Regions from separate parts of the Mesorhizobium sp. WSM4817 genome, predicted to be linked through region 2. Evidence: predicted binding sites of a transcription regulator. Region 2 holds the regulator's gene; the other holds the start of a gene.
What was found. Region 2 encodes PhoB, which activates phosphate uptake and scavenging genes when phosphate is short. Its sites were predicted from a motif close to TGTCATNNANCTGTCAT; they were not measured.
Positions count from the first base shown of each region.

Region 1: the regulator PhoB is predicted to act here: its motif matches at 2,817-2,833, upstream of ugpB (sn-glycerol-3-phosphate ABC transporter substrate-binding protein UgpB).

Region 1 covers NZ_JBVVQQ010000020.1:26,423-31,937, reverse strand. The annotation lists gene lysA (diaminopimelate decarboxylase) at 1-208, opposite strand, end outside; gene AC0L2K_RS24205 (hypothetical protein) at 261-467, opposite strand; gene argH (argininosuccinate lyase) at 535-1,935, opposite strand; gene tlpA (thiol:disulfide interchange protein TlpA) at 1,970-2,656, shown strand; gene ugpB (sn-glycerol-3-phosphate ABC transporter substrate-binding protein UgpB) at 2,896-4,206, shown strand; gene ugpA (sn-glycerol-3-phosphate ABC transporter permease UgpA) at 4,279-5,163, shown strand; gene ugpE (sn-glycerol-3-phosphate ABC transporter permease UgpE) at 5,172-5,515, shown strand, end outside.
Region 2 covers NZ_JBVVQQ010000018.1:134,175-139,689, forward strand. The annotation lists gene pstA (phosphate ABC transporter permease PstA) at 1-1,222, shown strand, start outside; gene pstB (phosphate ABC transporter ATP-binding protein PstB) at 1,235-2,050, shown strand; gene phoU (phosphate signaling complex protein PhoU) at 2,086-2,793, shown strand; gene phoB (phosphate regulon transcriptional regulator PhoB) at 2,810-3,499, shown strand; gene AC0L2K_RS23370 (ROK family protein) at 3,766-5,013, opposite strand; gene xylF (D-xylose ABC transporter substrate-binding protein) at 5,278-5,515, shown strand, end outside.

The DNA of each region.
Region 1 (5,515 bases), on a different contig from region 2:
TTTTTAGCACAGCCTGGTTGGAATTCGCCTTCATGGCATAGCAGACCAGCGCGTCGAGCCCGGCAAAGGCCTGCGCAAACACGCGGAAATGCCTGGTCAGCGTCGCCGTCGAATAGCAATAGAACGGCGTGCCGATGCTTGCGGCGATCTCTGATATCGCCACGTCCTCGGCATGCAGCACGCCGTCGCGGTAGTCGAAATGGTTCACGAGAGTGGTTCCGGAAGTTGGAGCACGACGAGATCGGCCGATCTCATCGGCTCTAGATCAACGGATCGAGAATGAACTTTTTGTCCTCGACCGGTTTTTCCGGCTCCGGCGGCACGGGCTGCTCTGCCTTTTGGGCATCCTTGCGCGCCTGCACGGCCGCCTCATAGGGCGTATCGAGCCCGGCTTTCCTACCGCAGGCCGTTACGGTTGCCAGCGCCGCCAGCAGCGTCAGCGTCACCAAAATCCTGCTTGCGGTCATCGATCCATCCGTCCGAAACTTTTGCCCGCCGCTTTTAGCCGAGTTTTTCCGGCATTGCACCCCGGCATCACGCCCTGGCAATGCGCTTTTTCCAGTAGCGGATCTGCTTCCTCACTTCCGATGGCGCGGTGCCGCCGAAGCTCGTGCGGCTCTTCACCGAGTTTTGCACGGCAAGCACCGAAAACACGTCCGTCGTGATGCCGGGGTGAATGGACTGCAAGTCTTCCAGTGGCAGCCTGTCGAGCCCGATCTTCCTCTCTTCGGCCAGCGCCACGGCGCGGCCGGTGACGTGGTGCGCCTCGCGGAACGGCAGACCGAGGCTACGCACCAGCCAGTCGGCAAGATCGGTCGCGGTCGCATAGCCTGACCCGGCGGCCTTCTTCATGGCGGCGGCATTCACCGTCATGTCGCGCACCATGCCGGTCATCGCAGCCAGCATCAGGTCGAGCGTCTCAGCGACGTCGAACACGGATTCCTTGTCTTCCTGCATGTCCTTGCCGTAGGTCAGCGGCATGCCCTTCATGACAGTCAGCAGGCCGACCAGATGGCCGGTGACGCGGCCGGTCTTGCCGCGCACCAGCTCGGCGGCGTCGGGGTTCTTCTTCTGCGGCATGATCGAGGAGCCGGTGGAGAATGAGTCCGACAGCCTGACGAAGCCGAATTGCGGCGTCGACCAGATGATGATTTCTTCGGCCAGCCGCGACAGATGCGTCGCGCAGATCGCCGCCAGCCCCAAAAACTCGAGCGCGAAATCGCGGTCCGAAACGCTGTCGAGGGAATTGCGCATCGGCTCACGGAAGCCGAGTGCCCTGGCCGTCTGGTGCCGGTCGATCGGAAAGCTGGTGCCGGCAAGCGCGGCCGCACCGAGCGGGCTTTCGTCCATCCGTTCGATAGCGTCGCGAACACGCGACAGGTCGCGCGAGAACATCTCGACATAGGCCATGCAGTGATGGCCGAAGGTTACCGGCTGCGCCGCCTGCATGTGGGTGAAGCCCGGCATCACCGTTGCCGCATGCTCCTCGGCCCGCTCCAGGAACGCCGTGATCAGGCCCTTCAGCGCCTCGGCGACGCGAAAGCACTCGTCCTTGACCCATAGCCTGAGATCGACCGCCACCTGGTCGTTGCGCGAACGGGCGGTATGCAGGCGGCCGGCAGCCGGGCCGATCAGCTCGGCAAGGCGGGCCTCGACATTCATGTGGATGTCTTCCAGCCTGGTCGAGAACTCGAACGTGCCGGCTTCGATCTCTGCCAGGATCGTGTTCAGCCCGTGAGCGATTTTTTCTTGATCGGCCGCCGAAATAATGCCGGTTTGCGCTAGCATCTCGCTATGGGCGATCGAGCCTCGGATGTCCTGCGCGTAGAGTTTGCGGTCGAACGAGATCGACGCGTTGATCGCTTCCATGATCGCGGCCGGACCCGAGGCAAAACGTCCGCCCCACATCTGGTTGCTGGCCTTCTTGTCGCTCATCGCTATAACCCGTGCTCCGGAGCAGTTTTAAAAAATGGCAGACGGCAATCGATTTTTCCCGGCCCCGCGCCTCATCCTCGCCGCTTTGGTGGCAGGCGTGCTTGCCGGCGCGGTCGCGGTATATGTCAGCGAAAGCGGTTCTGGCAACAACGCCCCCGCTCAAGTCGCGGTTGGCGACAGCAAGGACGATGTCGCCTGCGCCGCCAAGGCCGACCGCGCCAAGTCGGTCGCGGCGGCTGCCACCGGCCAGGTTGCAGCACTTTTGCCCGCCGATCCGCCGCAATCGCTGAAGGGCCTTGCCTTCAACAGCCCCGACGGCAAGCCGATGACGCTCGCCGACCATGGCGGCAAGACGGTGCTGCTCAATCTGTGGGCGACATGGTGCGCGCCCTGCCGCGCCGAAATGCCGGCGCTCGACGCGCTGCAGAACGAAATGGGCAGTGATGCTTTCGAGGTCGTCGCGGTCAATGTCGATGCCGGCGACGACAGCAAGCCGAAGAAGTTCCTCGAGGAAACCGGCGTCGAGGCGCTCGGCTACTACCGCGACTCGACGATGGCGCTGTTCAACGATCTCAAGACACGCGGCCTGGCGCTCGGCCTGCCGGTCACCATGCTGATCGACGGTGAAGGCTGCCTGATTGCCCACATGAACGGCCCGGCCGAATGGTCGAGCCCCGATGCCAAGCGGCTGGTCGAGACGGCGCTCGGCAAGTCGGACTAATTCATGTCGCGCAAAGTGCGCTCTTTAGGAGGCGCCGACGATTGCCGGTCGTCGTCGTTGTTCGATTGGTAAGCCGGCTTTTCAATTGCTTTCCATCGTGTCTCATCTCGAAGCGCACGCCACTTTAAGTGGAATCAAGTTCATCGGCCCGCAACAAAACCGTTGTCCAATTGTCACGGGCGGCACATATTGGCATTGCGAGAGTGCCCCTTTCGCCAATGACAAACGGGAGATGAAACATGAAGTTCTTCGGCTTCGCGGCCGGTGTCGCCGCCACCTTGACCCTGCTTTCCACCACCTCCGCCTTCGCCGTCACGCAGATCAGCTGGTGGCACGCCATGACCGGCGCCAACGCCGAGGTCGTCGGCAAGATCTCCAAGGATTTCAACACCAGCCAGAGCGACTATGAACTGGTTCCGGTGTTCAAGGGCACCTATCCGGAGACGCTGAACGCCGGCATCGCCGCCTTCCGCGCCGGCCAGGCGCCCGATATCCTCCAGGTGTTCGACGTCGGCACCGGCGTGATGATGGCGGCCGAGGGCGCGATCAAGCCGGTGGCCGAGGTGATGACCGGTGCCGGGATGACCTTCGACAAGAGCCAGTATCTGCCCGGTATCGTCGGCTATTATTCGAAGCCGGACGGCACCATGCTGTCCTTCCCCTACAACTCCTCCTCGCCGATCCTTTACTACAACAAGGATATCTTCCAGAAGGCCGGGCTCGACGTGAACAACCCGCCGAAGACCTGGAACGAGGTATGGGAAGCCGCCAAGAAGATCAAGACGAGCGGCGCCGCCCCTTGTGGCTATACCTCGACCTGGCTGACCTGGATCCATCTGGAGAATTTCGCGGCGTGGAATGATGTGTCGTGGGCGACCCAGCAGAACGGCCTGGCCGGCGGCGATGTCGAACTCAAGATCAACGCGCCGATTTTTGTCAACCACTTCCAGGCGCTCGCGGATCTCGCCAAGGACGGCACCTTCAAATATGGCGGGCGCACCTCCGAAGCCAAGCAGATCTTCCTCGCCGGCGAATGCGGCATCTTCACCGAATCGTCGGGCGGCCTCGGCGACATCGTCAAGTCCGGCATGAACTACGGCATCGGCCAGCTTCCCTACGACAGCGACGCCAAGGGCGCACCGCAGAACACCACGCCGGGCGGCGCCAGCCTGTGGGTGTTCGGCGCCAAGTCGGACGAACAATACAAGGGTGTCGCGGCGTTCTTCGCCTACCTGTCCAAGACCGATGTGCAGGAATATCTGCACCAGAAGTCAGGATACCTGCCGGTGACGCTTGCTGCCTACGAGGCGACCAAGAAATCGGGCTTCTATGACAAGAACCCCGGCCGTGAGACACCCATCCTGCAAATGACTGGCAAGGCGCCGACCGACAACTCGAAGGGCGTGCGGCTGCCGAACCTGCCGCAGGTGCGCGATATCCAGAACGAGGAGTTCGAGAAGATGCTGGCCGGCCAGCAAACCGCTCAGCAGGCGCTTGACAACGCGGTTACGCGCGGCAACGCCGCAATCAAGGAAGCGCTGGAGAACTGACGAGTTTATCTCAGTTGGTGTCTGCCCACGCGAGTTCGCGTGGGCGTCCCCGAGATAGCGAAGGAAATCAGCCTGTCTCCCCGCGTCGTCTTTCCCAACAAGATCCTGCCCTACCTGCTGGTGGCGCCACAACTCGCCATAACACTGGTTTTCTTCTACTGGCCGGCCGGTCAGGCGCTTTACCAGTCGATGCTCAGACAGGATCCGTTCGGGCTGAGGACCAGGTTTGTCTGGTTTGCCAATTTCCGCAAGGTGCTGGCCGATCCGGCGTACCTCAATTCGATCAAGGTCACCGTGGTGTTCTCGCTTGCGACCGCGGTCGTCGCGATGTGCGTGGCCCTGCTGCTTGCGGTCATGGCCGAGAAGGCGGTGCGCGGCAAAGGCCTCTACCGCACCCTGTTGATTTGGCCCTATGCCGTGGCGCCGGCGATTGCCGGCATGCTGTGGCTTTTTCTGTTCAATCCTTCAATCGGCTCGTTGGCCTATTTGCTGCGAAGCCTCGGCATCGCCTGGGACCCGCTGCTCAACGGCACCCACGCCATGATCCTGCTGGTGTCGGCGGCTGCCTGGAAGCAGATCAGCTACAATTTCCTGTTCTTCGTCGCCGGTCTGCAGGCAGTGCCGAAAACGCTGATCGAGGCGGCGGCCATGGACGGCGCCGGCGAGACCAAGCGCTTCTGGACCATCGTCTTCCCGCTGCTCGCGCCGACCACCTTTTTCCTGCTGGTCGTCAACACCGTCTATGCCCTGTTCGATACGTTCGGCATCGTTCATGCCGTCACCGGCGGCGGGCCGGGCAAGGCGACCGAGACGCTGGTCTACAAGGTCTACAATGACGGCTTCGTCAATCTGATCCTGGGCGACTCGGCGGCGCAGTCGGTCATCCTGATGGCAATCGTCATTGCGCTCACCGCTATCCAGTTCCGCTACGTGGAACGCAAAGTCCATTACGGCTGAGGGCAGCGATGATCGGCCAGTCCCCGCTCCGCACATTCATCGCCCATGCCGTGCTTATCCTCGGCATATTGATCGTGGCTTTCCCGATCTACTACACGTTCGTTGCCTCGACACACACGCTGCAAACCATCCTCAGGCCGCCGCTGCCGCTCTTGCCCGGCGGCCAGCTGTGGAACAACTACAGCGAGGCGCTGTTCGGCGGCATTGGCCGCATCGGCGGTGTCAGCGTCGGCCAACTGCTCCTCAACACCACGATCATGGCGCTCGGTGTTGCGGTGGGAAAGATCTGCATTTCGATCTTGTCGGCCTATGCGATCGTTTTCTTCCGCTTTCCCCTGCGCATGACCTTCTT
Region 2 (5,515 bases):
GGATATTGCGGCTGATCCGGGGATGCTCGGAGGAACGGTGGACTATGCGGTTCCACTTGACGATTTTGCCGACCTCTATCTCAAGGGTTTGCTTGCCGACGTCGGTTCGGACGAAGCGATTTCGACAAGCGTCACGCCTTCGGAAACCAGCGGCGACATCGATCTGACCTTCGGCGACGATGCCATGCTGGCGCTGGCGCGCGGCCATGGTGCGACCGAGGGCGAAAACGGCATGTTTACGCTGACGAGCGGCGCGTCGTCGCTGCTGGTCGCGTTCAATGGCGGCACGGTCAAGCTGACCTCGCTGTCGTCTGCGGCCAACGGCACGGTGATCGCAAAAGGCACGGTGATCGAGGCGCTGGACAGCACGGCGCCCGCCGCGAGCGGCCAGGCATTCCTGCGCGTCATCGAGACGCCGGAAGCATCGCGAAAGATTTCGGACAAGGTGATCGTCTGGCTCGACACGCTGAAGAGCGCCGGCCTGATCGAAAGCCGGTTCAACTCGATCTTCTTCTTCACCGGCGCAAGCCGCGAGCCGGAATTGGCTGGTGTCTGGGGCGCGGTCGTCGGATCGTTCCTGACCATGATCGTAACCCTCGCAATCGCCTTCCCGATCGGCGTTTCAGCGGCGATCTATCTTGAGGAATTTGCGCCCAAGAACCGGCTGACGACGATGATCGAAGTGAATATCAACAATCTGGCGGCGGTGCCTTCGATCGTCTTCGGCCTGCTTGGACTTGCCGTATTCCTGAATTTCTTCGGCATGCCGCGCTCAGCCCCGGTGGTCGGCGGCATGGTGCTGGCGCTGATGACCCTGCCGATCATCATTATCGCCTCGCGCGCTTCGCTGCGCGCCGTGCCGCCTTCGATCCGCGAGGCGGCGCTTGGCATCGGAGCGTCCAAGGTCCAGACCGTATTCCATCACGTCCTGCCACTGGCGATGCCGGGCATCATGACCGGCACCATCCTCGGAATGGCGCATGCGCTCGGCGAAACCGCGCCGTTGCTGATGATCGGCATGGTCGCCTTCATCGTCGACATTCCCGGCGGCTTCACCGATCCCGCGACGATCCTGCCGGTGCAGATTTTCATGTGGGCGGATTTCCCGGAAGCGGGGTTCCAGCAGAAGACTTCGGCGGCGATTTTGATTTTGCTGGTGTTTTTGGTCATCATGAATGCCATCGCGGTGATACTGCGCAGGCGCTTCGAGCGGCGCTGGTAAGGAGTAGAGGATATGAACATCATGACGGAAGCCGGCGTCGAGCAGAAACTGAGCAGCGCAACCAACGCCCCTTCGATCAAGATGAAGGGCGAAAAGGTCTCTGTTCACTACGGCGAGAAGCGAGCTCTGTTCGACGTCGATCTCGATGTCCGCGAGCATCAGGTGACGGCGTTGATCGGGCCATCGGGCTGCGGCAAGTCGACGTTCCTGCGTTGCCTGAACCGAATGAACGACACCATCGATATCGCGCGGGTGAGCGGCAAGATCACGCTCGACGGCGAGGACGTCTACGATCCGAAAATCGATGTCGTCGAGCTGCGAGCTCGCGTCGGCATGGTATTCCAGAAGCCGAACCCGTTTCCGAAGTCGATCTACGAAAACGTCGCCTATGGTCCGCGCATTCACGGCCTGGCCAGGACCAAGGCCGAGTTGGACGGCATCGTCGAATCGAGCCTGAAGAAGGCCGGCCTGTTTAACGAGGTCAAGGATCGCCTACTCGAGTCGGGAACCGGTCTGTCCGGCGGACAGCAGCAGCGTCTGTGCATTGCGCGCGCCATCGCCGTGTCGCCGGAAGTGATCCTGATGGACGAGCCCTGTTCGGCGCTCGATCCAATCGCCACCGCCCGCGTCGAGGAACTGATCGACGAACTGCGCCAGAATTATACGATCGTCATCGTCACCCATTCGATGCAGCAGGCGGCGCGCGTGTCGCAACGCACGGCGATGTTCCATCTCGGGTATCTGGTCGAGGAGGGCGCGACCGACAAGATGTTCACCAACCCCGACGACAAGCGCACCCAGGACTACATCACCGGCCGGTTCGGCTGAGCGGTCCGGCGAATTTCGAACACGAGGACAGCACCATGGGTGAACACACCGTCGCATCTTTCGACGAGGAACTGGAGCACATCGACAGGCTGATCCGCGACATGGACGAGCTCGCCGCCGCAATGGTAGCGGCCTCGATCCGCGCGCTGCTTGCGTCGGACAATGCGATGGCGCAGCGCGTCGTCTCGGACGACGCCATCATGGATGCGCGGCAGCGCGAACTCGATGACAGCGCCATCACGCTGATCGCCAAGCGGCAGCCGATGGCGCAGGATCTGCGCGCCGTGGTTGGCGCAATCCGCATGGCGGGCGATCTCGAGCGCATCGGCGATCTGGCCAAGAACATAGCCAAGCGGGTCAGCGCAGTCGGGCAGAGCGCGACGCCGCGTAATCTGTCGCACGGTATCGACGCGATGGCGGACCTCGTTCTTGTGCAGCTGCGCGGCGTGGTCGAGCACTATGTGTCGCGCGATGCCGGCGCGTTGAAGGAACTGCGCGCCGACGACCAGAAGATCGACGTGAAATACACGGCGGTTTTTCGCGAGCTCCTGACCTACATGATGGAGGATCCGCGCAACATCACCGCGTGCACGCACCTTCTGTTCTGCGCCAAGAATCTCGAGCGTATCGGCGATCACGTCACCAACATCGCCGAAAACGCCTACTTTGTCGTGACCGGGCAGCAATTGCCGGCGGACCGCCCGAAGCTCGACGAAACGACGATGTCGGCGCCGGCGACATGACAGGAGTAACCGGCCGATGATCGCGCCGCGCATCATGGTGGTGGAGGATGAAGAGCCGCTGGGCGTCCTCCTCCGTTACAATCTTGAATCCGAAGGCTATCAGGTCGAGGTGGTGACGCGCGGCGACGAGGCCGAAATCCGGCTGCAGGAAAACGTGCCCGATCTTTTGGTGCTCGACTGGATGGTGCCGGCGGTTTCCGGCATCGAGCTTTGCCGGCGCCTTCGGGTGCGCCCCGAAACCGAGCGGCTGCCGATCATCATGCTGACCGCGCGCGGCGAGGAGAGCGACCGGGTGCGCGGCCTTTCGACCGGAGCCGACGACTATCTGGTCAAGCCGTTCTCGACACCGGAATTCATGGCCAGGGTCAAGGCGCTGCTGCGCCGCGCCAAGCCCGAAGTGCTGTCCAGCGTGCTCAAGGTCGGCGACATCATGCTCGATCGTGAATCGCACAGGGTCTATCGCAAGAAGAGCGAGATCCGGCTCGGGCCGACCGAATTCCGGCTGCTCGAATTCATGATGCGCCACCCGGGCCGGGTCTTCTCGCGCAGCCAGTTGCTCGACAATGTCTGGGGCGAGACGATCTACATCGACGAGCGCACGGTGGACGTCCATGTCGGCCGGTTGCGCAAGGCGGTCAACAATGGTCGCATGCCCGATGTCATCCGCACCATCCGCGGCGCGGGCTATGCGATCAGGGAAGACTAGGGGATGTGCTGATATTCAGGTGATGCCGGCCTGCGAACGGCTGATACCTGCGCTTACCTACAGCGCCGCGCACCCTGTTGGGCACGCAAAGGACGCTGTAGAACTTTGATTTTGCGCACGACCTTTCCGAAATCGATCTCGATTTCGGGGTCATGCGCGGGCTCACGTACCCAAAAGTACGCTCCGCTCCGGTTCTCGGAACCCACCATTCTCGACTCGGCCTGACCTGAATCTCAACACACCCCAAGTCGCGACCCGGGAATCCTTCAAGCCACGTTCTTTCCGACCGAGCCGGCTCGTGCCTGGATGCTCGGCGCGAAAATCTCCTGATCGACGAAGCTTAGCGCCCGCATGGCGCAGCCTTCGCGTATCAGCGGCAGCTCGTTCGGCTCGGTGTCGAAGGAAATCGAACCCGAATGCTGGCCGCCGGCGGTCTGGGCGATGGCCTCGCGCAGGGCCGGCTCGATCAGGTCGAAGGCGGCAGCGCTGGCGCCGACCATGGCCACCGGCGCCGGATCGATCAGCGCAAACAGGCTGCCGAGCCCGAAGCCGAGCGCCTCGCCGGCCTTGCGGTAGGCTTCGCGCTCCGGTCCGTCCATCTCGCGCGCCCGGGCCGCCAAGGCCCGCATGTCGGCGTCGCTGACATCGGCGACCGGCTCGGCGTTCTCGCTCAACAGCCTTGCGTTGCGCCAGATGGCGTAGTTGCCGGCATAAGCCTCGACGCAGCCGCGCCGCCCGCAGCGGCAAAGCGCGCCGCCCGGCCGATGGATCATGTGGCCGAATTCGCCGCCTGAGGAGTGGGTGCCGGTGAACAGCTCGCCCTTCAGCACCAGCCCCATACCGATGCCGTGCGAGAGCAGGATGGCGATGAAATCGTCGCGGTAGCGATCCGGGTGGCGCCAGCGCAGCGCCACGGCCATCATGTTGCAGTCGTTCTCCATGATGGCCGGGATGCCGAACTCGCGTTCCAGAATGTCGGCGAAGGCGATGTTCGTCTGCGGCGTGATCGGCGACCACAACATGGCGCGCGCGTGGGAATCGGTGATGCCCTGGATCGCCAGCGCGATGCGGGCGACGCTTTGGACATCGAGGTCGGGATCTTCGAGCCGGCGCCGGACGATGGCGACACATTCGTCGATCAGCGCGTCACGCGACATGGTCAGCGTGTCCAGCCGGCGCTGTTCCTCGGCGACCACTTGTCCGGCATAATCGATGACGGCGACCGACAGGAAATTCAGCGACAACACGACGGCCAACACCGCAGCGGCTTGCGGATTGAGGCTGAGGCCGACCTGCGGCCGGCCGCGTTTCAGCGAAACCGTCTCGCTCGCCTTGCTCTCGGCCAGGATGCCTTCCTGGATCAGGTCGGCAGAGATCGCCGATATGGTCGAATGGCTGAGGCCGGTGGTCGCGGCGATCTCGGTCCGCGACGGCTGGCCTGCCCGGCGCACGGCCGAAATCACCATCGCCCGGTTGCGCCGGCGCAGATCGTCATGACGGATTCCCACCGACATTTTTTGTTTCCTCCTCATTGCCGCGGCCGCTCATGAATCGGAAGCCGTCGGTATGTCGGACAAATACTGGCAGAAGCAAAAGGGGCTGTCATTATTTATTCCGAGCCTCGAAAAAATCTCGACAGGACGTCAAAATCCATCAGAAATGTGTTGACAGTGCTTCGGCCTTGGACCAGTATTTTTTCGAGGCTCGAAAAAAATAGAGCCTTTGTGCCGGCCTTCGGGCCAGTTGGTCGCGCCCTACGCGGCGCAGGGAGGAATATCATGAAGAGATTCGCAGCCGCCATTCTGGCGGGGGTCGCCATGTCGCTGACGCTCGCGTCGGCCGCGCAGGCCAAGGACAAGGTCATTGGCGTTTCGTGGTCGAACTTCCAGGAAGAGCGTTGGAAGACCGACGAAGCCGCCATGAAGGCGGCGATCGAGGCCGCCGGCGATAAATATATCTCCGCTGACGCACAGTCCAATCCCGGCAAGCAGCTGACCGACGTCGAAAGCCTGATCT